One region of the Paenibacillus thiaminolyticus genome, then DNA from elsewhere that is predicted to be linked to it. Evidence: predicted binding sites of a transcription regulator. Region 1 holds the regulator's gene; the other holds the start of a gene.
What was found. Region 1 encodes CtsR, which represses protease genes until heat stress. Its sites were predicted from a motif close to ATGGTCAATAAAGGTCAAACA; they were not measured.

Region 1 (12,056 bases):
GAGGAATCCGGGATCAGCTGCGTGTTCGCATACAGGATCCGCTTCACGTCTTCGCTCAAAATGATCGCGCCGTCCATCTTGGCCAACTCATACAAGTAGCTCGGCGAGAAATCGCTGTTGATGGAAAAGCCGCCATCGACGACCTCCATCACTTCCGGGCTGTAGCCGACGACGATAAGCGCGCCTGTCTTCGCCCGGAGCACGTTCTCCAGTCCGTCGCGGAACGGAGTGCCCGGCGCCACCATGCGCAACAGATCGTTCATAATATCCTGCTGACTGTCCTTCATTCTATATCTAAGCCCCCTAACCTAACGCTGCGGTCAATGCTTCCGCTACCGTATTTACGCCCACTATCTCAATATGTCCAGAAGGGGTCCATCCCCGCAGGCTTTTCTCTGGCAAAATAATCCGCTTGAAGCCCAGCTTCTCGGCTTCCTTCACGCGCTGCTCCGCACGGGACACCGCGCGCACTTCTCCTGTCAGTCCCACTTCGCCGAAGACGACGTCATACGCCTGGGTCGGCATATCGCGGAAGCTCGACGCCAAGGCGACTGCAATGGCGAGATCGACCGCTGGCTCATCGAGCTTCAGCCCGCCGGCCACATTCACATAGGCGTCCTGGTTCTGAAGGAACATGCCCATGCGCTTCTCCAGCACGGCAATGATGAGCGACAACCGCTGATGATCGATTCCCGTCGACATTCTCCGCGGCGAAGGGAAGTTCGTCGCCGACACGAGCGCCTGCATCTCGACAAGAACCGGGCGCGTCCCTTCCAAGCTGGCGACGACCGTCGAACCGGAGACGCCAAGCGGGCGTTCCTGAAGGAACATCTCTGACGGATTCTTCACTTCCGTCAAGCCGCCTTCCGTCATCTCGAAGATGCCGATCTCGTTCGTGGAACCGAAGCGGTTCTTCACGGCCCGCAGGATGCGGTACGAATGATGGCGCTCGCCTTCGAAATAAAGCACGCAGTCCACCATATGCTCCAGCATGCGGGGGCCGGCAATGGCTCCTTCCTTCGTCACATGGCCGACGAGAACGGTCGCGATGCCTCTTCCCTTCGCAATGCGCATGCACACGCTTGTGCATTCGCGAACTTGAGCCACGCTACCGGGAGCCGATTCGACCGACGGCTGATATACCGTCTGGATCGAGTCGATGACGAGAAAATCGGGGCTCATGGCCTCGATCGCCTCTTCGATATACTGCAAATTCGTCTCGCTCAGGACGAACAGACGCTCGGACAGCACCCCGAGCCGGTCGGCGCGCAGCTTCGTCTGGCGCGTCGATTCCTCGCCAGACACATACAGCACCTTCAAGCCGCTGACTGCCAGCGCATTGGACGCCTGGAGCAGCAGCGTCGATTTGCCGATGCCCGGGTCACCGCCCACGAGGATGAGCGAGCCCGGCACCAGGCCGCCGCCGAGCACACGGTTCAATTCGTCAATCGTCGTGGACAGGCGCGCTTCCTGTTTACTTTCTATTTGTATGATCGATTGCGGTTTTTCTTTCGTCCCAATGAAGGATGTGTGGACGCCCGCCGTCTTAACGACCGTCTCCCGCTCCTCCACCATCGTGTTCCACTCGCCGCAGCCCGGGCATTTGCCCATCCATTTCGGCGATTCATATCCGCAATCCGTACAGAAAAACTTGGTTTTTACTTTGGCCATATCAGCCGACACTCCTACTGACGCATCATTGTATAGGTTGCCACATCTATATTAGGTTTATCGGCATAACGCGATACAAAGATAAAGCGTGACAAATTTTTACTGGCTATTGCCGAAGATTGTACATTACCTTTAAGTTTACCATTTTTAAGTAGGGGGCGAAAGGACTTTCGCATTTCATGAAAAAAACGCATCTCCTCCCGGAGGAAGAGATGCGCTTGGATGGATCCATTCTATGAAAATGTCAGGCCTTGGTCGGCGTAGTGCGCAGCACGACCAGGTTGCCGTCCTGTTCGTCGATCGTGACGGAATCACCTTTCTCAATGTCGCCCTTCAGCAATTCCTCGGACAGGCGATCTTCGATATGCTTCTGAATCGCCCGGCGGAGCGGACGCGCTCCGTAGGCCGGATCGTAGCCTTCCTTGGCCAGGAACGCCTTGGCCGCATCGGTCAATTGGAAATCGACCTCCTGCTCCTTAAGCCGCTTGCGCAGTTCCTCGGCCATCAGCGTTACGATCTCGGCAATATGCTTCTCTTCCAGCGAGTGGAAGACGATAATCTCGTCGATCCGGTTCAGGAACTCCGGACGGAAGCTCTTCTTCAATTCCGCCATCACTTTGTCTTTCATATTGTTGTAGTCGCGCTCATTGTTGTCGGAGGAGGTGAAGCCCAGCGTCGTATTGCGCTTGATCGCCTCTGCGCCGACATTCGAAGTGAGAATGATGAGCGTGTTGCGGAAGTCGACGACCCGTCCCTTGGAATCGGTCAGGCGTCCGTCCTCCAGCACCTGCAGCAAGATATTGAATACTTCCGGGTGCGCCTTCTCGATCTCATCGAGCAGCACGACGGAGTATGGCTTGCGGCGCACCTTCTCGGTCAGCTGGCCGCCTTCTTCATAACCGACATATCCCGGAGGCGCTCCGACCAAGCGGGCGGTCGAATGCTTCTCCATATACTCGGACATATCGATGCGGATGACCGCATTCTCGTCGCCGAAGAGCGACTCCGCCAGCGCGCGGGCCAATTCCGTCTTCCCGACCCCGGTCGGGCCGAGGAAGATGAACGAGCCCATCGGGCGCTTCGGATCCTTCAAGCCTGCCCGTGCCCGGCGAATCGCCCGGCTGACCGCCTTGACCGCTTCGTCCTGGCCAATGACGCGCTCATGCAGGACCTCTTCCATATTGAGAAGACGCTGCGTCTCTTCTTCCTTCAGCTTCACGACCGGCACGCCGGTCCAACTGGAGACGATCTGGGCGATATCTTCCGGCGTTACCTCGGAATCCATGCGGCCCTGCTTTTCCTTCCACTGGTTCCGCACCGAATCCAGCTCCTCGCGCATCTTCTGCTCCGTATCGCGAAGCGCTGCCGCTTTCTCGAATTCCTGGCTCTGCACGGAAGCGTCCTTCTCCTTGCGGATGTCGTCCAGACGAGCTTCCAGTTCCTTCAGATTTGGCGGTACCGTGTAGGAATTCAAGCGTACTTTGGACCCTGCCTCGTCAATCAGGTCGATTGCTTTGTCCGGCAGGAAGCGATCCGTAATATAGCGGTCGGACAGCTTCACGGCCTGCTCAATCGCTTCATCGCTAATTTTGACGCGGTGATGCGCTTCATAGCGATCCCGCAGCCCTTTCAAAATCTGAATCGTCTCTTCAAGCGTCGGCTGATCGACGGTAATCGGTTGGAAGCGGCGCTCCAGCGCGGCATCCTTCTCGATATATTTGCGGTACTCATCCAAGGTCGTCGCCCCGATGCATTGCAGCTCGCCCCGGGCCAGCGCCGGCTTCAAAATGTTGGACGCATCGATGGCGCCTTCCGCTCCGCCCGCGCCGATGAGCGTGTGCAGCTCGTCGATGAACAGGATGATATTGCCCGCCTGGCGGATCTCATCCATAATTTTTTTCAACCGATCCTCGAATTCACCCCGGTACTTCGTGCCGGCCACGACAGATCCCATATCGAGCGTCATGACGCGCTTGTCGCGCAGCGTCTCCGGAATCTCATTGTTGATAATCTTCTGAGCGAGCCCTTCCGCTACCGCGGTCTTCCCGACGCCCGGCTCCCCGATGAGGACCGGATTGTTCTTCGTCCGGCGGCTCAGCACCTGGATGACGCGCTCAATCTCTTTGCTGCGGCCGATGACCGGGTCGAGATTGCCTTCCTTGGCGGCAGCCGTCAGGTCGCGTGCCAGACCGTCCAGCGTCGGCGTGCTCACATTTTGTGATTGGCCATGATGGCTGGATACCGCTTCACTGCTGCCCAGCAGCTGCAGCACCTGCTGGCGCGCCTTGTTCAGGCTGATGCCGAGGTTGTTCAACACACGGGCCGCTACGCCTTCGCCTTCACGAATGAGGCCAAGCAAAATATGTTCCGTACCCACATACGTATGGCCCAGCTTGCGGGCTTCATCCATGGACAGCTCAATGACTTTTTTGGCGCGTGGGGTGTAGGCGATGTTGGTCGGCTGCTCCTGCCCGCGGCCAATGAGGGATTCCACTTCGTCCTGAATCTTCTCCAGACCGAGGCCGAGCGCGACGAGCGCCTTGGCGGCAATGCCTTCGCCTTCCCGGATCAGGCCAAGCAAAATATGCTCGGTTCCGATATTGTTATGTCCGAGACGCACGGCTTCTTCCTGAGCCAATGCCAATACTTTCTGGGCACGTTCCGTAAATCTTCCGAACATCATATTCAAGCACCTCCATTGGTCGTCTTTGATTTGCTTAATTTGTCGCGTATCAGTCTTGCCCGATACATGTCGCGTTCTTCCGTAGACAATGATTTCTTGTATATATGCTGAAGGAAGCCTGGCTGTGTCATCACAAGCAGTTCATTGAAATCGGAAGGATCAAGATGGTTCAAAATAATCAGATCCGAACCGAGCCGGATATCCGACAGCCGTTGGGCCGCTTCCTTGGAATCCATTATCGCCGCGTGCTTCAATATCCCGTAGGATCGGCAGATGCGATCCGTCAGGCGCATGCGGTTGTTCTCCAGCAGCTGTTCGCGCGCCGCCTTCTCATGCCCGATGATTTGCTTTACGACGCTGTACAAGCTGTCGATAATCTCGGCTTCCGATTGGCCAAGCGTAATCTGATTCGACACCTGGAACAGATTGCCTATCGCCTCGCTGCCTTCGCCGTAGATGCCGCGCACCGCCAGCCCCACCTGGTTGACCGCCTGCAAAATGCGGTTAATCTGCTGGGTCATGACGAGGGCCGGCAAATGCATCATGACGGAGGCCCGGATCCCCGTGCCCACATTGGTCGGGCAGCTGGTCAAGTACCCCCGCTTCTCATCGAATGCATAATCGACATGCGCCTCGAACACATCGTCGATACGGCTGGCCTGCTCCCACGCTTCCCGAATCTGCAGCCCTGGGTACAAGCATTGAATGCGAAGATGGTCTTCCTCGTTCAGCATAATGCTGATAGACTCATCCTCGCTCAGAATGACCGCCCCGTTCCGCGATTCATTCACGAGGGTCGGCGAGATCAAATGCTTCTCAATCAGCACCTGCTTCTCCAGATCGCTTAGTTCCGCCAGGTTCCATCGATGGAAAGACGTATGGAAGCCCGACATCTCCGGCTGCTCGATGACCGCGGTCAGCTGGTTCAGCACTTCGGCCGATTGCTGATTCGTCGCAAGCAGCGGGAACGGCACGCCGCATAGGTTGCGCGCTACGCGGATGCGGCTGCTGATGACGATCTCGGAGTCCGGTCCCGTTCCGCGCATCCAGTCACTTATCGCATGCTCCATGAATTGGCGTTGGGCCATTTCGTCATCTCCTTTCACCTTGCCGATCATTCGTCGTTATCATGATATCGTTCAGGGGGTTAGCCATGCTGAACAGGCGAGTCAGGGCCCCCTTCGCTCCCTTCCTTCTCCAGCTGCCGAATACGGTCGCGCAGCTGCGCCGCCCGTTCGAATTCTTCCTGCGCAATGCTCTTCTGAAGCTCGAACTTCAATTCATCCAGCTCACGCTTGCGTTGGATGCGCCCGCCGCCGCGCTTCGGAATTTTGCCGGTATGGACCGTATTGCCATGAACCCGCTTCAACAGCGGATCAAGACGGTTGCCGAAGAAGGAGTAGCATTCGTCACACCCGAACCGGCCCAGCTTGCCGAACTGAGAGTAGGTCAGCCCGCATTTCTCGCAGCGCATCGCTTGGGGCTTCTGCCCACCGTAGTCGCCGCTTCCCTGGGCGGCTCCGCCGGACAGATCGAAGTCCAACAATCCTGACAGCAAATTATGGATGGAGAAGCCGTTAGCCGTGCCCGGTATCCATTCGCCTTTCTCACGAGCACATGATTCACAGATGTGAAATTCCGTCTTCTGCCCGTTTATGATTTTCGTAAAGTGCAGTGTAGCCGGCTTCTGACCGCATTGTTGACACATCATGGCCATTCTCCTCCTTATCCTCGTGGGTTCAAATTATAGTAAAGGGATCGGCAGTCCGACTGGCGCCTGCTTCCCGGGTTAAAATAATGGCGGCATGCGCTAGTGCTTGCTTAGCAGCCCGAGCAGCATCGCACGCAGGAGACGGGCGCGGATCTCGTCCCGATAGGGCAGCTTCACCGCCAGATTGTCGCGTGATACGGCCGCCCGCAGCAGAATCGCTTCCCGCCGGGAAATGACGCTCGCTTCTTCCAGTTGATAGATGAGCCCTTCCGCTGCCTCTTGCCCGATCCGATTGCCAATCGATTCGCATAGATGGGCATGAATCGCCCGCTGAGCCGGAAGCTCAATCCGCTGAATGCGGATATAACCGCCGCCGCCTCGCTTGCTCTCCACAACATATCCCTTCTCCAAGGTGAAGCGAGTGCTGATCACATAGTTAATCTGGGAAGGAACACAGGAGAACTGCTCTGCGAGATCATTCCGCTGAATCTCCACGGCGCCTTCCGGACTATCGATCAGCATAATTTTCAAATGCTGCTCAATCAAATCGGAAATATTGCGCATCTTCTGCCCTCCTTTGCGTCCATATCTCTCTATATTAGCTTTAACCATTATTGACTGTTACTTATTCGGAGATGACAAAAACAATGGGTTTTTGTCAAATTAAGTCTGACTTTGACTTTCTTTGACCTTGACTTTATGATAGCACTTTTTTCTTGTGTTTTCAAGCGGATTCTTCATACGCCCATCCTTATTTAGTGTAACAAAAATGAACCAATATTAAACTTGCATACCAAAGAATTAAGGAAATCCGAAGCCCTAGGATCGATGCGCGGCCCTATCCAGCAAGGCGATGAACTGTCTTGCCGCCGGGGATAGATGCTTGTTTTTATGAAAAATATAACGAATGCCCCGTTCAAAGGTTACATCCTCCATCGGAATCTTGACAAGCAACCGGCTGTCGATTTCCTGCTTCACCGCAAGCCCGGACACCGCCGCAATGCCTAGTCCGTGTATGACACCTTGCTTGATCCCCTCGAGGCTGCTGATTTCGATTGTATTGGAGATGGCAATCCCCGCTTGCCCAAGTTTTTGATCAAGAAAATGCCTTGTCGCTGAATGATCCGGCTTCATCAGAAAGGTCTCATGCTGGAGATCATGCAGGGTGCACATGTCTTGCTGCGCCAATGGATGGTGCGGCGGCGCAATAAATACAAGATGATCTTGATGAAACGTGCTCGCATAAAAACGGGTCTCGTCGATGGGAATATGATCCGATAAGACGAGAAATTCCACGCCGTTGGACTCCAGCAGCTGCGTGAGCTGTTGGGACGACGTTATTTTCATGCTGATATTAATATTGGGGAACTGCGCTTTATATTGAGCAAGCATGGAAGGAAGCAAATAGACGCCAACGAAGTTGCTTGCGCCAAAGGAGAGGGTCCCTGCTGACATATCCTCCATTTGATGAAGATGCTCCTTGGCCGCTTGCAGCAAGTTCACGATCTGTTCCGCGTAGGGCTTGAACAGCTCGCCTTGTTTGGTTAAGTACAGCTTTTTGCCGATTCGATCGAACAGGCGCGTCTCCAAGTCCTCTTCCAAGCTTTGAATTTGCATGCTGACCGCCGGTTGAGAACAGTAGAGCCGTTCCGCCGCCTCCGTGAAATTTAAACAATGAGAGAGCGTAATGAAGGTTTCGAGCTTGTTGATATTCATCGCATGACTCATCCTCCTCCGATATAACTATAACGAAATGTTATGAATACGATTATGCAATCAAATTGTCTTATAATTATAGGCGCCGTTATAATGAAAACGCAATCATTTTTTATCACTTTGGGAGGATGTTTTCATGACGATGAAGCCATTCAAGTCAGACGGCAATTCCACAGAACCGAACAAACCAGTGGCGAAGAAAGGTCGCTTTGAATCGATATTTAAAAAAGCAGGGATTCCGCTAGCCGTCCTGGTGTTCCTCATTCTGATGCTCATGCCCACGCCCGCAGGCTTGGAGCCGCAAGCGCAAAAAGCGATTGCAATCTTCGCCAGTGCGCTTATACTATGGGTCAGCGGCGCCTTGCCGATTTACTTAACCTCCATGATCGCCATTATTGTGCTGAGCTTATCCGGTACCGCTGAAGAGAAAACGGCCTTCGGCACGCTTGGATTTGATGTCATTTGGCTCATGGTGTCCGCGTTTATTCTTACCTCCGCGATGATTAAGTCCAATCTGGCGCGAAGGTTTGCGCTCTGGATGGTGACCAGGTTCGGACAAACGCCAAAGAAGACATTGCTTGTCTTAATTTTCATCAACTTCGCCCTCGCGTTCTTCGTGCCATCGACGACAGCGCGGGCAACACTCATGGTGCCGATCTGTCTCATCTTGTTGGAGATCTATAAGGCCACTCCCGGAAAAAGCAATTTCGGCAAATTAATGATGCTGCAAGGGGTACAAGCCGATGCGATCGCCACATCCGGAGTGATGACCGCGACGGCTGCGAACATCATTGCCGTCGGCTTCATTAACGAGCAAGCTGGAGGCTCAATCGGATATATGGATTGGCTCGCCGCCTCCATGCCAACGGCCATCATTACGATGCTGCTGACGTTCTTCGTTGGTCTCAAGCTCTTCTCCTTCAAAGGGGAGGCGGAGTTCGAAGGCGCAATGTCCAAGCTCAAAGATGAATTGAAGAAGCTGGATAAATTTTCGCTGGATGAGAAAAAGGCCATGACAATCTTCTTGCTTACGGTTCTGTTATGGGCGACGGAAGATTATCACAAATTCTTGTTCGGCTTCGAAATTAGTGTATACATGACAGCGGTCATTGCAGGCGTGCTCTGTCTGCTGCCGCGAATCGGATTGCTTACTTGGAAGGAAGCCAACATTAAATGGGATCTGATGATTTTTGCCGCAGGCGCTTATGCCGTCGGGAATGCGTTGGAGAAGTCGAAGGGCGCCGAATGGATGATCAACAAAGTCGTCTACGGTCTCGGCCTGGAACAAATGAATCATATGCTCGTCTATGTCGTCGTTATCTTTATCAGTATGTACAGTCATTTAATATTCACGAGCAAGACGGTACGGACCACGATCCTGATTCCCGCTTTTATCGCGCTGGCCAAATCGTTAGGGATGGACCCGGTTACGCTTGCCCTGGCTTCCGCCATGACGTTAACCTATACGATTACGTTACCGCCGCATTCAAAAGTAAATACCATTTATTTCTCAACCGGATATTTCAGCGTGTTTGATCAGGTGAAATATGCTATCGTTACCTGCTTTATCGGTGCGACCGTCATTAGTGTGTCCGTATTTACGTGGTTCCAAATTCTTGGATATTCATTATAAGCATGTTCAGATAAGCAAATGATAGAGGAGTGCGCCCATGCTATACAGAAAAGTAATTATGGCCATTGCAGACGGATCGGGAGATCGCCCGCATCCGCTTTTAAATGATAAAACACCGTTAGAATATGCCGATACACCTCATTTGGATCGGTTGGCTGCGGAAGGAATCACTGGCATGATCGATTTAATCGGATCGGGAATTCCCGTTGGAACCGATATGGGGCATATGATATTATTCGGCTTTCAGCCGGAGGACTATCCGGGCCGCGGCCCCATTGAGGCGCTCGGCATCGGTATGGACGTCGAGCCCGGAGATGTCGTGCTTCGATGCAACTTCGCCACGATTAATGACGAGGGCGTTGTCCTGGACCGCCGTGCCGGGCGAATCCGCAACAACACGGCAGGGCTTGCCGATGCGCTTGATGGGATGGAACTCATTGAAGACATCCGCGCTTACTTCAAGCCGGCAACGGAGCATCGGGCTGTGCTCGTTCTGCGCGGTACCGGTCTTAGCGATCGGATCAGCGATTCCGATCCGAAAGCGCCGAACGACGGCCAACCTTATCTCCCTGTTGAAGCGCTGGATGAGACGCCGGAAGCGAAGCGGACCGCCATGGCCGTTAACCTTTTTATGAAAAAGGCCCATGCGATTCTTGCTTCGCATCCCATCAATCGGGAGCGTATGGCGCAAGGACATCCGCCTGCCAACTTCATTCTGACCCGAGGCGCGGGAAGAATGGCGCAATTGGAGCCCATCGCCACGACAATGAAGTTCCGCGGCAGCTGCATCGCTGCGGAAAGCACAGTGCTCGGGGTGGCCAAGCTGGCCGGCTTCGAAGCGATTACCGACGCCAGGCTGACGGGCAGCATAGATACTGACGTTGAACTAAAAGCAAAGCTGGCGCTTGAGCAAATTGCCCGCCATGATATTGTCTACGTCCATCTCAAGGCTCCTGATTTGATGGGACATGACAATGACCCGTTGAAAAAAGCACTCACCCTTGAATTATTCGACCGGATGGTCGGGCTGATCGCGGAGCAGCTGCCTGACGACGTCTACTTGGCTCTGGCCGCGGATCATTCAACGCCTTGTGAAGTGAAGGAGCATACGGGAGAGCCTGTCCCGGTCGTGATCTACGGCCCGAGCATCCGCAAAGATCGGGTAACATCTTATAATGAAATGGACTGCGCATATGGCGCCTTAGGGTGCATGTCCGGCAATGAGTTCGTGAGGACCTTGCACGGTCTGATGGGATATGTGAAGAAGCAGGGAAATTAAGTTCAATCCGAAGCGGAGTCTTTGATCGCATCAAAGACTCCGCTTTTTTGTATGGGGATATTGCTCGCCTGAGTTGAGGATGATCGCTCGTTCGATATTTGGCTCTCCACAAAGCTGTGGATATCCGTTGTTAAAATGCATGATCTTACATGATATTTGTGAACATTCCGTGGATATTGTGTATTAAAATGTGGATGATGAGGATAACATGCAGGATTTTGCAGGCCAAAAAGATATTCACAGGTGGATAACTTTATTTATTGGCGATTGGGCTTATGAGACAACATTCGTTTCGCTGTCTGGTCTGACTTGTGGACAAATTACGCTTAACTGCTCGTCGAAAGTTCACTTCTTCTCGCAAGGTCTCGAAAAGTGATGCTAACCCGGCAAGCCTTGTCGCTCAACGTCACCTGTGGTATCTCTATATCCGTATGCCTGAACCGCCTGCACAGTTGGCAGTGCATATATGGTCTTCCACGTATGCATTATATAACCTTGCATTATATTGCCTTGTACACCCTTGTCTTGTATGGCCAGTAAAGTAAACACAGTTTCTTGGAGCTAGCATGACCTGTACAACGAATTTTCAGTCATATGAAGACGGCGTGGAGTCTCTGCAAGGGTAACATCGCTAGTGCGAATCCTGCAAAAATGCAATATTTCGCCAGACACGCCTATTCGAAAATGGGAATCCTGCAAAAGCGCAGCAATTGCCTATGCAAGGCTTCACCAAATAGGGAATCCTGCAAAAATGCAGCAATTTCCCCCGTTTCGCTTGACTTAGGTGCAAAAGGGAGTAAAATGATGTAGATTTGCAGGAATTACGTCGTTTATCGACTCAGACAGCACAAAATACTGTATGTATGCAGCAATTCGTCCTCCACACGCTCAGTCCCAGGAAGCGACGACGCCTCTAGGATGACAGTCCGACCGGTTACCGCATTCCCCTGCATCGCCTCTGCCCCGTCTGGCGACTCCGCTTCGCCCCGGGAACTATGACTGTGGACATAAAAAAACCACCGACAGAAAGTCAGTGGTCTTTGTCTGCTTGGCAGCGTCCTACTCTCCCAGGACCCTGCGGTCCAAGTACCATCGGCGCTGGAGGGCTTAACGGTCGTGTTCGGGATGGGTACGCGTGGAACCCCTCCGCTATCGCCACCAAACAGATAAGGTATTGTACCTTAAAAACTGAATGCGAAAGTTTGTCTTGCGAATCATCTTACTTAGGATAAGCCCTCGACCGATTAGTATTGGTCAGCTCCATGCATTGCTGCACTTCCACCTCCAACCTATCTACCTCGTCGTCTTCAAGGGTCTTACCAATGTGGGAAATCTCATCTTGAGGGGGGCTTCACGCTTAGAT
Region 2 (12,056 bases), 920 kb from region 1:
CAGGCCAGATTTAGAGCAGCGTAAGATTTTTTCGTAAAAAAGATAGAGATAAGAAAACAGGAGTGGCGGGGAGGAGAGATGCGATGACAAGCCCTTGGACGTTGGATCCGGCAAGCATATGCCTGCGGCTGCTTCTCTCGCTTGTGCTCGGGGGCATTATCGGCTTCGAGCGGGAGATGAATCAGCACGCCGCCGGATTCCGCACCAATATTTTGGTATGCATCGGCTCTTCGCTCATTATGCTGCTGTCTATCTATGGGTTCAACGCCTTCGTCGATGAACCGAATGTCCGGATGGATCCGGCCCGACTGGCGGCGCAGGTCGTCAGCGGGATCGGATTCCTCGGCGCGGGAACGATAATTCGAACCGGCCTCTCCGTCAAAGGATTGACCACGGCCGCCACGCTCTGGGTGATGGCCGCGATTGGATTGGCGGTTGGCGCAGGATTTTATTTACCGGCGATTTTGACATGCGGGCTCGTGTTTGTCTCCTTGCAGGTGTTGAATAAAGTCGAGCTTCGCTATCTGGCAGCGAATAAGTCACTTTCGGTGGAAGTGACTTCTCTTGGAGGTCCGGAGACGCTCGGCACGATATCGAAGCAGCTGATGGCGGAGCGGGTGGAGATCCGGAACATGAATGTGTCCGATACGGAGACGCCGGGCCGGATCGAGGGGGCTGCGCCCCCGCTGCAGATGACGATAACGGTTGTGCTCCCCAAAAATAAGCCGATGAGCGATCTGGCGGAGCGGTTGAAGGCGATACCGGGCGTGACAGCAGTAAAAATAGAGTGACCATATGATGTGCGGAAAGCGAGAGGGTATTATGCAGACAAGCGAGACGATACATCCGGACAAATTGCACGGAGGGACAGTCGCAGCGAAGCGGAGCGGGATCGGCGCGATAAGCCGCGTGGAGGAATTGGACAGAGGATATCTCTGCATAGGGGACAGGGCGAATCTGGCACTGACCTTTCTCGATGAGCATCTTTTCCGCGTCAAGCTGACGTTCGATGCTTGTCCCGACTGGACGACAACGCCCGGCGTATTGCCGTGGGAGAAGACGATACAGGCCAGCCGGGAAGATACGGAGCACGGCTTTCTTTTCACCACGAAGAAGCTATCGGTGGAGATTGATGCCGAGGATGCTTCCATCACGGTAACCGATGCCGAAGGCAACGTGATCGGCCGGCAGACCTCGTTCAGCTGGGATGCGCGCGGCGCGGTGACGGGCTGCTTCGCGATGGACGAGCGCTCTCATTTTTACGGGCTGGGGGAAAAGACAAGCTATCTCGACAAGCGCGGAGAGAGCTATACGATGTGGAATACCGACGTGTATGCGCCGCATGTGCCGGAGATCGAGGCTTTATATCAGTCGATCCCGCTGCTGCTGCATGTCCATGATGGGGCAAGCTGCGGCATTTTTCTCGATAACCCGGGACGGACCGCCTTCGATATGCGATCCCGGAGCGATCTTTTTTCCATTGAGAGCAAGACGGGGGATTACGATTACTACTTCATCTATGGTCCCGAATTGAAGCAGGTCATCTCCTGTTATACGGCATTGACCGGGCGGATGCAGATGCCGCCCAAGTGGGCGCTTGGTTACCACCAGTCGAAATACAGCTACAAAAGCGAAGAAGAAGTGATGGCCTTGGCGCGCACCTTCCGCGACAAGCGGATACCATGCGACGTGATCCATCTCGATATTCACTATATGGACGAGTACCGCGTCTTCACCTTCGACAGCGATCGCTTCCCGCAGCCGCAGAACATGATTGCCGAATTGATGAAAATGGGATTCCATATCGTTCCGATCGTCGATCCGGGGGTCAAGCAGGATCCGAAATATCCGGTCTACCGCGAAGGGGTGCTCGAAGACCGCTTCTGCAAGAAGCTCGAAGGCGATGTCTACTTCGGCGATGTATGGCCGGGACGAAGCGCCTTCCCGGACTTCACCAAGCAAGAGACCGCGGCCTGGTGGGGAGATCTGCACCGGTATTATACCGATATGGGCATCGCCGGAATATGGAACGATATGAATGAACCGGCCGTATTCAACGAATCGAAAACGATGGATCTCGACGTCGTGCACGACAATAACGGCGAGATGAAGACGCATGAGGAATGGCATAATCTGTACGGTATGCTGATGTCCAAGGCGACCTTCGAGGGGCTGCAGCGGCATCTTGAGGGCGAGCGGCCGTTCGTGCTGACGCGCGCGGGTTACAGCGGTATTCAGCGCTACGCGGCGGTCTGGACAGGCGATAACCGCAGCTTCTGGGAGCATATGGCGATGGCGATGCCGATGGTGCTCAATATGGGATTGTCGGGCATTCCGTTCGCCGGCCCGGATATCGGCGGCTTCGCCCACCATACGAATAAGCAGCTGCTGATTCGATGGACGCAGATGGGCGCGCTGTTCCCATTCTGCCGCAATCATAATGTCGGCGATTTCCTCGACCAGGAGCCGTGGGCGTTCGATCAGGAGACAGAAGACATCTGCCGCACCTTCATCGGACTGCGGTATCAGCTGATGCCTTATCTTTATACGCTGTTCCATGAGGCGGCGCAGACGGGCATTCCGGTGATGCGGCCGCTGCTGCTGGAATATCCGGAGGATGAGCACCTGTCTAATCTGTGCGATCAGTTCCTGTTGGGCCGCGATCTGCTCGCGGCGCCGATCTACCGGCCGGATACGGAGCACCGCACGGTCTATTTGCCGGAAGGCGAATGGTTCGATTACTGGACGGGCACGCCATATACCGGCGGACAGCATCTGACGGTTCATGCTCCGCTGGATACAATGCCGCTGTTCGTTCGGGGCGGCGCGATCATTCCGCATGAGCCGCTGAAGCAGTATGCGGCCGATGAGACGGAGGCTTCGTTACAGTTCCACCTGTACGGCGGGGCACCGGCCTCCTCTTATGTGCTGTATGAAGATGACGGCTTGACGTATGCCTATGAGAAGGGCGCTTATAATCTGCTTCGCGTGGGGGCGGAATGCACCGGGCGCGGCTTGAGCCTTGGCTTCGAGTATGAGCACAGGGGATATGAGCCGGCTTCCCGCAAGCTATGCTTCTATCTTCATGGCCTCGATCCGGATGCGGTCGCTATTGAAGGGCTTGCGCGGCTGGCGGCGAAGCCGGAGGATCATGCGGAAGGCTGGTACGTGGATGAGCGGCGCCATTGCGTCGTCATCGCGGTTCGAGACGATAAGATCAAGCGCACTATCGAATTGAATTGGTAATGAGAAATAGGGCGATCGTTCCGCCCTCTTTTTTTATCATGTATGGGATGTGGAATGTTCTCTCCGTTGGGTCGATTGACGCACGATCAGCTCAGAAGGCAGCGTGACCGTCTTGTTCTTATTAATGCGCTCTGGGTCGTCCATCAGTTCGATAAGCATCTCCAGCGCCTCCAGTCCGAGATGCTCCCCGCGAATGGTCGTGCAGCTGATCGACGGCGAGATCTTGCTGAGAAAGGCCGCATCGTTGAAGCCGATGATGCCGACATCCTCCGGCACGCGCAGATCGCGATCCCGGCAATATTTCAATACACCGAGGGCTAATACGCTATCCGCAGCGATAATGGCATCGAAGGATCTGCCGCCGGAGCTGTATTCGTCGAGAGCTGCAATCATGTCCGCTTCTTCCGAGCCGCACAAGACGACGCCGTCGTCTCCCGCCTCCAGGCCATTGCTGTGAAGCGCCTGCTTGTACCCCCCAATCCGGTCACGCACGACATCGACATCCAGACTCTCGGTCAGGAACACGATCCGCCGGTACCCCTCGTCCAGCAAATGCTGGGCTGTGACATATCCGTCCCGGAAATTATCGCTATGAATGCAAAAGATATTGTGCTGCAGGCTGCGCCCAATCATGACGAACGGAATCGAATTCTGCTGCAGGCTCTGAATGAGCGAGCTTTTGTCCGCCGACATGACGCCGGATAAAATAAACCCGTCCACTCTTTTGTTCCGGTACAGCGTCAAGCATTTCTCGATTTGTTGATCGACAGAGCGAAAGGCGGATATTTGCAAGTCATACCCGTATTTTTGGGTTGCATTGGATAAACCAAGAAGCACATTGGAATAGTACGGATTCCCGAAAATTTCACTAGGTTCGCGTGCGATCGTATAGCAGATAGTGCGGGATTCGGCAGCCGGTGCGTTCGGCTTCGCCTTGGGGCTGGGCACGTACCCGAGCTCCCGGATCGCTTTCTCTACTTTTTCATTCACTTTGGAGGATGTGTTTCCTTTGCCCGTAAGAACCCGCGATACGGTCGCCGGCGATACACCCGCTGCACGTGCTATATCTCTTACTGTTGGCAAGTCCCCGCCTCCTCTTCTACGGAATCATCATAGTTGCAAATCCTATTCTGGCTCATCATTTTATAATACGATGAAAGCGATCGGCAATTCAACATGGCGGCATAGAAAAAGCTGCCGTATGCGCAGTCGCGATACGAGCAGCTTATTGATCTCATGATGTATAGCACGATAACGGAATTACTTGTGAAGCACTTTGTCGACGAGGCCGTATTCGAGCGCTTCTTCGGCCGACATGAAGTAATCGCGGTCAGTGTCTCTCTCGATCCGTTCGAGCGGCTGTCCCGTGCGCTCCGCCAAAATTTGATTCAGCTTGTCGCGCATCTTGAGAATGCGGCGGGCGCGAATCTCGATATCGGACGCTTGCCCTTCAGCTCCGCCCAGCGGCTGGTGAATCATAATCTCGCTGTTCGGCAGCGCGAGCCGCTTGCCCTTCGCTCCGGCATTCAGCAGGAAGGCGCCCATCGACGCCGCCATGCCGACGCAGATCGTCGATACATCCGGCTTGATATGCTGCATCGTATCGTAAATGGCCATCCCTGCGGAAATGGATCCGCCGGGGCTGTTGATATACAGATGAATATCCTTGTCCGGATCATCGGCCTGCAGGAACAGCATTTGAGCGATGATCGAATTGGCCACCACATCGTTCACTTGGGAACCGAGAAAAATAATGCGGTCCTTCAGCAATCTGGAATAAATGTCGTACGACCGTTCGCCTCGATTCGTCTGCTCGACAACTATAGGAACGTAACTCACGATAATCCCTCCTCAGCATCAATAACATTAAATATTAACCAATTCACGGCCTCTTAAACACGATATGCATTTGCTGCGAATGTCAAGAACCGTATCTTTATCATATCGGATTGTCAGTCAAAAGTCAAAGATGGTCAAACTGTTTTTTTTCGGCTTTTTTTGAGCAACGATTCGGATAGATGCGTGTATCATTTTTTGCAACCCCGGAAGCAAGGCTCAAAAAATGAGCATCAAAAAGTGAACGTTTCCGTGTCATTGAGGCGTGACCTACAATAGGAGCACAAAGGAGGTGACGCCAATGTCAGCAGGAGCACCCTCATCTATCCGCGATCCTCGCGCCAGAGGGAGATGGAGCCGCATCGGGAGAACGCTGTGGAACGAAAAGTATTTATGGCTCATGGCTCTGCCCGGCCTGCTGTTCTTCGTCATTTACAAATATTTGCCGATGCTCGGAGTCGTAATCGCTTTCAAGGATTACAATATGATGCTCGGCATCGGGGACAGCAAGTGGGTCGGATTGAAGCATTTCTATCGCATCTTCGAGAATCCGGATATCGGGCGTATTTTTCTGAACACCTTGATTATCAGCTTGTATCAGATTGTATTTGCCTTCACGATTCCGATATTTCTGGCGATTATGATCCATGAGGTAACGCAAAGAGTGTTCAAGCGGATGCTGCAAACGGTCTTCTACATGCCGCACTTTTTGTCCTGGGTCGTCGTGGCGGGGATCTTCTATCTGATGTTCCAGAGCGATGGCGCCGTGAACAACATGCTGGCCGATATGGGAATGTCCAAAATCGATATTTTGTCCAATCCCGACAATTTCCGGTCCATGCTGGTGATGCAGGTGATCTGGAAGGAATCCGGTTGGGGGACGATCATTTATTTGGCGGCACTGTCCAGCATCGACGTTGAGCTGTATGAGGCGGCGAAGATGGACGGAGCCGGACGGCTGCGCCAAATCTGGAACATCACGCTGCCCGGCATCCGCAGCACGATTGTCGTCCTCTTCATCCTGCGGCTTGGCACCGTGCTGGATGTCGGCTTCGAGCAGATTTTCCTCATGCTGAACCCTTCCGTCCGGGATGTCGGGGAAGTCATCGAGACGTATGTCTACCAAGCGGGGGTCGTCAACGGCAACTTCAGCTTCTCGACCGCGGTCGGGCTGATGAAAGGCTTGATTGGGCTTATCCTGATCTACGGGGCCAACAAGCTGGCGAAGCGGATGGGGGAGCGCGGCGTATTCTAGCGCGGGCTGCCTCCATTGTTGTAAGTGCTTACATCATAGAATGCCCATCATGATTCCACAATCAAATCGGGGGAGGATGTAATCATGCAATTCAAGGGGAGAAAAATCGTATCGCTCCTTCTGGCCTGTTCGATGGCTGTCGGCTTGCTGACGGCTTGCGGCGGCGGAGGGGGGACCAAGGAATCGAATGCTGACGGAGGACAGAGCGCGGGGGACGAAGGCAAGAAGTACAGCGTCTCGGCCATGAATATCTTGTACGGCGCGGCGCCTCCGACGACGAACAGCTCGGGCATTAAGGCAATCGAGGAGCGGTACGGCATCGAATTCAAATATATTCCGGTCGCTGCGGGCGATTATGCGAACAAGATCGGCGTCACGGTCGCTTCGGGGGATATGCCGGATCTGATGCTGCTGGAGGATACGAACGCCAATTACTTCAGCTGGGCGGGGAACGGCATGTTCCTGCCGATCGAGGATTACATCAAGGATTACCCGAACCTGAGCAAGATTCCGCAGGAAATCTGGGACATGCTGACGTATGAAGGGCATATTTACGGCGTTCCGCGGCTGCGCGGCATTCCGTTCCAAACGATGGTGATCCGCCAGGACTGGCTCGACAAGCTGGGCTTGAAGATGCCGGCCACCTACGACGAGCTGTATACCGTGATGAAGGCGTTCGCGGAGAACGATCCGGACGGCAACGGCAAGAAGGATACGTACGGATTCGCCTTAGACGGCAACTTCAGCGGGTTCAACGGACTATTCGGTTCGTACCGGTCGCTCCGGTTCGGATGGTTCGAGGATGGTCAGGGCGGAATTACGCACGGATACTTGATGCCGAACGCGAAGGACGCGGTGGCATTCCTGGCGCGAGGCTACAAGGAGGGGCTCTTTAGCCCCGATTATACAATTAAGAAGGGCACGCAGACCAGCGAGGACTTCCAGACCGGCAAAGCGGGCATTATCGGCAACTGGACGTATACCGCCTTCACGAAGAGCTGGTTCGACAAAGCGTACAGCATCAACAAAGATTTCCGCGTCGCCCCGATTCCACCGCTGACGGCCCCGGACGGCTATAAGGGCTACGGCAAGTATCACGGCTTCTACGGGTTCTTCGTTATGCCGGCCAGTCTGGGCAAGGATGAGGGGAAGGTGAAGAAGCTGCTCTCTATCCTGGACGACCAGATCGGCGACGAAGGCGCCGAGTTCATGAAATGGGGCGTGGAGAACGACCATTTCAAAGTAGAGAACGGCGAGAAAATGCTGACGGACAAAGGCTTGACCGAAGGCACGGGCAAATATTTGCTGACGAACCATGCGGCCGAAGGAGAATGGATCTACAACCCGGACGATACGGACGAACTGAAGAAAATGAAGGACGAGTCATTCAAGGTAGCCATGGAAGGCGAGCCGTACAGCGATCAGTCGGTCGGCTTGTTCTCGCCGACATACAGTGAAAAAGGGAAGGAGCTTGACCAGTACTTGACGGACCAAGTGAATAAGATCATTCTTGGCGAGCGTCCGGTGGACGATTACGACAAGGTGATTCAAGAGTGGAAGGACAGAGGCGGCGAGCAGGTCGTCAAGGAATTCAACGAGGCGTACCAGAAGCGGAAGAACGGCTGATCGTTCAGCCGGGGCTGCTGTAGTTGCAAAAGCCGCCATGCGCTGACTGTCGTGCACCGCCGCGGTTGGCGGTTGGGGTGCGCAGCTGACGTGGGCTTCCGCCGTCCGCGGCTGTCGTGCACGGCCGCGGTAGGCAGCCGGCGTTAGCAGGGCGGCGTGTGCTGCCGGTGTAGGCAGTCTGCGTTAATTGGCAGGTGTGTGCCGACGCAGATGGCATCAGGCGTGCGCTGACTGTCGTGTGCTGCCACGTTTGGCAGCTGATGTTCTTGGCCGGCGTGAGCTGTCGCGGATCGCCTCTGGCGTTCGTTGGCCGGCGCGCTGCCGCGGTTCGCGGCGCGAAGGCCGCAGGCGCGCAGCCTGAGCCGTATGCCCTGAGGCACGTGTCCGCAGGCGAACGTCCACAACCACAGGCGCGTCGCCACAAGTGCATGACCGCAGTTGCGCGGCTATCAAGCGTACGGCGGCATGAAAGGAGTGAATATCTGTGTTAATGCGCGCAAGAAGCGGGGATCGGTGGTTCAACTTCATTAATATAACACTGCTCATCGTTTTGGCGGTCATTACGATCCTGCCTATCATTCACGTCTTCGCGATGTCGTTCGCGACGACAGAGGAGTCCCTGTCCGGCCGGTTCATCCTCTGGCCGTCGACCTGGACGACGGAGGCTTACCGCTACATTTTCGATACGGGCGTCTTCTTCCTGTCGTTGAAAAATACGGTGTGGCTGACGGTCGTCGGCACGTTCATCAATGTGATTCTGACGGCGCTGCTGGCTTATGTATGCTCCCGGCCGCAATTCAGCGCCCGGCGGGTCATCATGTTCCTGGTGCTGTTCACGATGCTGTTCGGGGGCGGCATGATCCCGACCTATCTGATTGTGAAGGGGACCGGGCTCATCAACTCGCTGTGGGCGCTTATCCTCCCCGGAGCCATTTCCGCCTTCAATATGCTCGTGATGCGCGATTTCTTCGAATCGCTGCCGGAGAGCGTTATTGAATCGGCACGCATCGACGGATGCGGGGATTTGCGGATATTGGGACGTATCGTGTTCCCGCTGTCTCTGCCCATCCTGGCGACATTCACCTTGTTCTATGCAGTGGGCAACTGGAACCAATACTTCTCGGCGATTCTGTACTTGAACGATCCGGATAAATGGCCGCTTCAAATCTTGCTGAGGCAAGTCGTGCTGATCGGACAGGCGGATATTTTCTCCAACCTCGATCCGAACGTGCCCCTTCCGCCATCGGTCTCGATACAGATGGCCACGGTCGTGCTCGCATCGTTCCCGATTGTCGTGCTCTATCCGTTCCTGCAGCGCTATTTCGTGCAGGGACTGACGCTCGGCGCGGTGAAGGGCTAGCGCCATTGCAGCAGGCATTCCAGGCCTGCTGCTTTTTGGCGTGGGTGTGCAGGTGTGTGCTGCACATGGCGGGGCAAGAGCATGGTACGCGAGATAACTTGCATCCCCCGCCAGATGCTCGCTTCACCCCGATGATGATCGGGCTCGCATTAGGGCGGTCATTGCGTGGTTGCTTCTCATACCACCTTTCTGCCGCCTGACGCACCAATCCTGCATATATGCAGCATTTATTATCATTTTAGGGAAATTTCGCCAATATTCCTGCAAATATACAGGATTTTGCTCGCTTATTCCGACTTTGGCCCGTCTAGGGCTAAAATTAATGTAGTTTTGCAGGACTCACTTTGGCGAAAAGAGGCTCCGTTGAAAATCCTGCACTTTTACAGTATTGATGGGGCACTAGGCCGGGAATCGCATCCCAATAGTGTGGCGTCAGACTGGTCTTGCAGCAATGAGGCGCGTCAGATCGGCAACACTGCTAAGAGTAGCCATCAGACCGGCAACGCTGCTAAGAGTGGCCATCAGACCGGGATCCCGGCAGTGAAGATCAGCCCCTGCACCGGAGGTGCAGTCACCATAATCGGCTGAGTAAGCGGAGGAATCAACAAATGTTGCCCGCGTTAAGGATGGCGAGAACGGGGAGCCGTCGCTTCCTCCAGCCACGGCTTACTGCCCTATGGTTGTTCCTGTTCGGCCATCTGCTTGCGGTATTGTCCCGGCGTCGTGCCCGTCGTCTTTTTGAACGTGCGGATGAAGTTCTGCACCGATGTGTAGCGCAGCTTGGCGGCGATATCCTGAATGCGCATATCGGTATGAAGCAGCATGTCCTTCGCCTTCTCAATGCGGTATGTAATGACGTAGTCCACGAAGTTGCAGCCGGTATGCTTCTTGAACAAGCGGCTGACCTGGAAGGTGTTCAGCCCGATGGCGTCAGCGCATTGCTGCAGCGAGATGTCCTGATCATAATGCTCATGAATATAGGCGATGACACGCTCAATCCGTTCCGTATGCTTCGGGTGGGTCTGCTCGTCCAGCAATGTTTTCAGCCGCCCGAACACCTCGGTCAGGAAGAAGGCTTCCACATCGCCGAGCGTCTGCTGGGCGGACAGGGTGCTGAGCAGCATGCGCTGCAGCTCCGGCGCCAACTCCATGGCGTGATGGTGTTCCATGCAGCGCAGCATCGAGCCGAGCAGTTGGGAGAAGAAGCCGTGCACCGAATCAACGGAGAAGATGGCGCCTTCCTTCAGTCCCTCCATCAGGTGGGTGAACTCGGCCCGGGCAGGCTCGAGCTTCGCGGCCTTCAGGCTGTCCAAGATTTTGTACGTCGATTCCGTGATATCCTCCAGCTGGAAGCTGAGCGCCGGGTCCAGCTCATGGATGAAGATCGCTTGATCCTCATGCAGCACGAACCGGTAACGCGAAGCTTGCTCGGCTTGCCGGTAGGCATCGGGCAGTCCGCCGAGTCCTTGGAGCGAGTAGGAGACGGAGAGCGTCACCGTCAGCTGCAAATAGGTCTCGATCGCATGGAGCAGATCGGCGCTCGCCTGCTTCAATTGATCCGGCTCAAGCGGCTCGGAATGGGAGATGAAGAGGGCCAACTGCCCCGGCTTCATCATGAGCGAATACGCTTGGCCGTAGCGTTCCGCCAGCTCCAGCGCCATGTTCTCGACCGCGAAATAAAGCAGGTACTGATCGTCATGCGGGTACTTCGCATGCAGCTTCCAAGGATCGAAGGTCAGCAGCATGATGGCGATGTAGGACGCGCTGCTGCCGTACTGGATGTCTGCCCGCGCCTCATGCTCCTGAATGCTGCCCAGCAAATATTGATGCAACGTGTGCTGCTCCATTTTGTCGCGATAGCGGCTCAGGCTGCTCTCGAGCTGCCGGTTCTCGTAGATCATCGACTTGATCGCGTGATGCACCTGCTCGATCTCATTATCGTTGTCCTGTCCATGCCATTGCTTGGACGAACGGAGCGGCTGGATCGCCTGGGTCAGCTTCCTTACAGGACGGTACAGGCTGGTCGCTGCGCGCAGCGAGAGCAGGGCAGCGATGGCCACGAAGGTTAATGAAATGCCGAGGGTCAATCCTTGCACCCGGTCCGCGCTGCGGTTCAGCTCGTCTTCCGCGATGGCGGAAATGTAATACCAGTCCTGATTCCGGGAGGGCAGGACACTTAGCACGGAGTCCACTCCGTTCAAGCGGGTTCGAATCTCGGCGAGCGGCTCGGCGTTCTTGATCTGCTCCAGGTTGTCGGCGCTTATCATGCGCCCGATCTGGTTCCGATCGGTGTCGAGCATAATCTGGCCCTGACCGTTCACGGCGAACAGGGAGAGGGTGGAGTAGCTGTTTTTCGCTGACATCTGATTGCCGAGCGTGTCGGCGTCAAGGTAAGCGATGATGGCGCCGGAGATGGATTTCCGTTCAGTCGAATCTTCGGCGACGGGCCGGATCAACGTCAAGACGTTCCGGTCAATGCGATGGTTAGCCGGAATGCTGGTGCGAGTATCGATCCAGACGCCTTGCAGCGAGATATGTCTCGCCCGGTCCAGCGCGAGCGGATCGCGGAACTCTTCCTCAGTCAGCAAATGATTGTCCGAGGTCAGGATGCGTTCGGATTGGAAGGAATAGAAATCAAGCTCGACGACATGCTCCATGCCGCTGCGAATATTGACGAGCACATTTTGCAGTTGACGGACAACTTCGGGATGGCGCGGCGACAGCTCTTTCATG

Region 2: the regulator CtsR is predicted to act here: its motif matches at 5,206-5,226, upstream of clpP (ATP-dependent Clp endopeptidase proteolytic subunit ClpP).

Annotation. Positions count from the first base shown of each region.
Region 1 is NZ_CP041405.1:3,117,432-3,129,487, forward strand. Features, by position in the region: gene disA (DNA integrity scanning diadenylate cyclase DisA) at 1-287, opposite strand, end outside; gene radA (DNA repair protein RadA) at 304-1,671, opposite strand; gene clpC (ATP-dependent protease ATP-binding subunit ClpC) at 1,916-4,354, opposite strand; gene FLT43_RS14090 (protein-arginine kinase McsB) at 4,357-5,442, opposite strand; gene FLT43_RS14095 (protein-arginine kinase activator protein McsA) at 5,502-6,065, opposite strand; gene FLT43_RS14100 (CtsR family transcriptional regulator) at 6,165-6,629, opposite strand; gene FLT43_RS14105 (LysR family transcriptional regulator) at 6,885-7,781, opposite strand; gene FLT43_RS14110 (SLC13 family permease) at 7,918-9,414, shown strand; gene apgM (2,3-bisphosphoglycerate-independent phosphoglycerate mutase) at 9,452-10,693, shown strand; rRNA gene rrf (5S ribosomal RNA) at 11,740-11,856, opposite strand; rRNA gene FLT43_RS14125 (23S ribosomal RNA) at 11,918-12,056, opposite strand, start outside.
Region 2 is NZ_CP041405.1:4,042,251-4,054,306, forward strand. Features, by position in the region: gene FLT43_RS18040 (MgtC/SapB family protein) at 84-791, shown strand; gene FLT43_RS18045 (glycoside hydrolase family 31 protein) at 823-3,246, shown strand; gene FLT43_RS18050 (LacI family DNA-binding transcriptional regulator) at 3,283-4,329, opposite strand; gene clpP (ATP-dependent Clp endopeptidase proteolytic subunit ClpP) at 4,507-5,085, opposite strand; gene FLT43_RS18060 (ABC transporter permease) at 5,384-6,337, shown strand; gene FLT43_RS18065 (extracellular solute-binding protein) at 6,422-7,963, shown strand; gene FLT43_RS18070 (carbohydrate ABC transporter permease) at 8,454-9,323, shown strand; gene FLT43_RS18075 (helix-turn-helix domain-containing protein) at 9,998-12,056, opposite strand, start outside.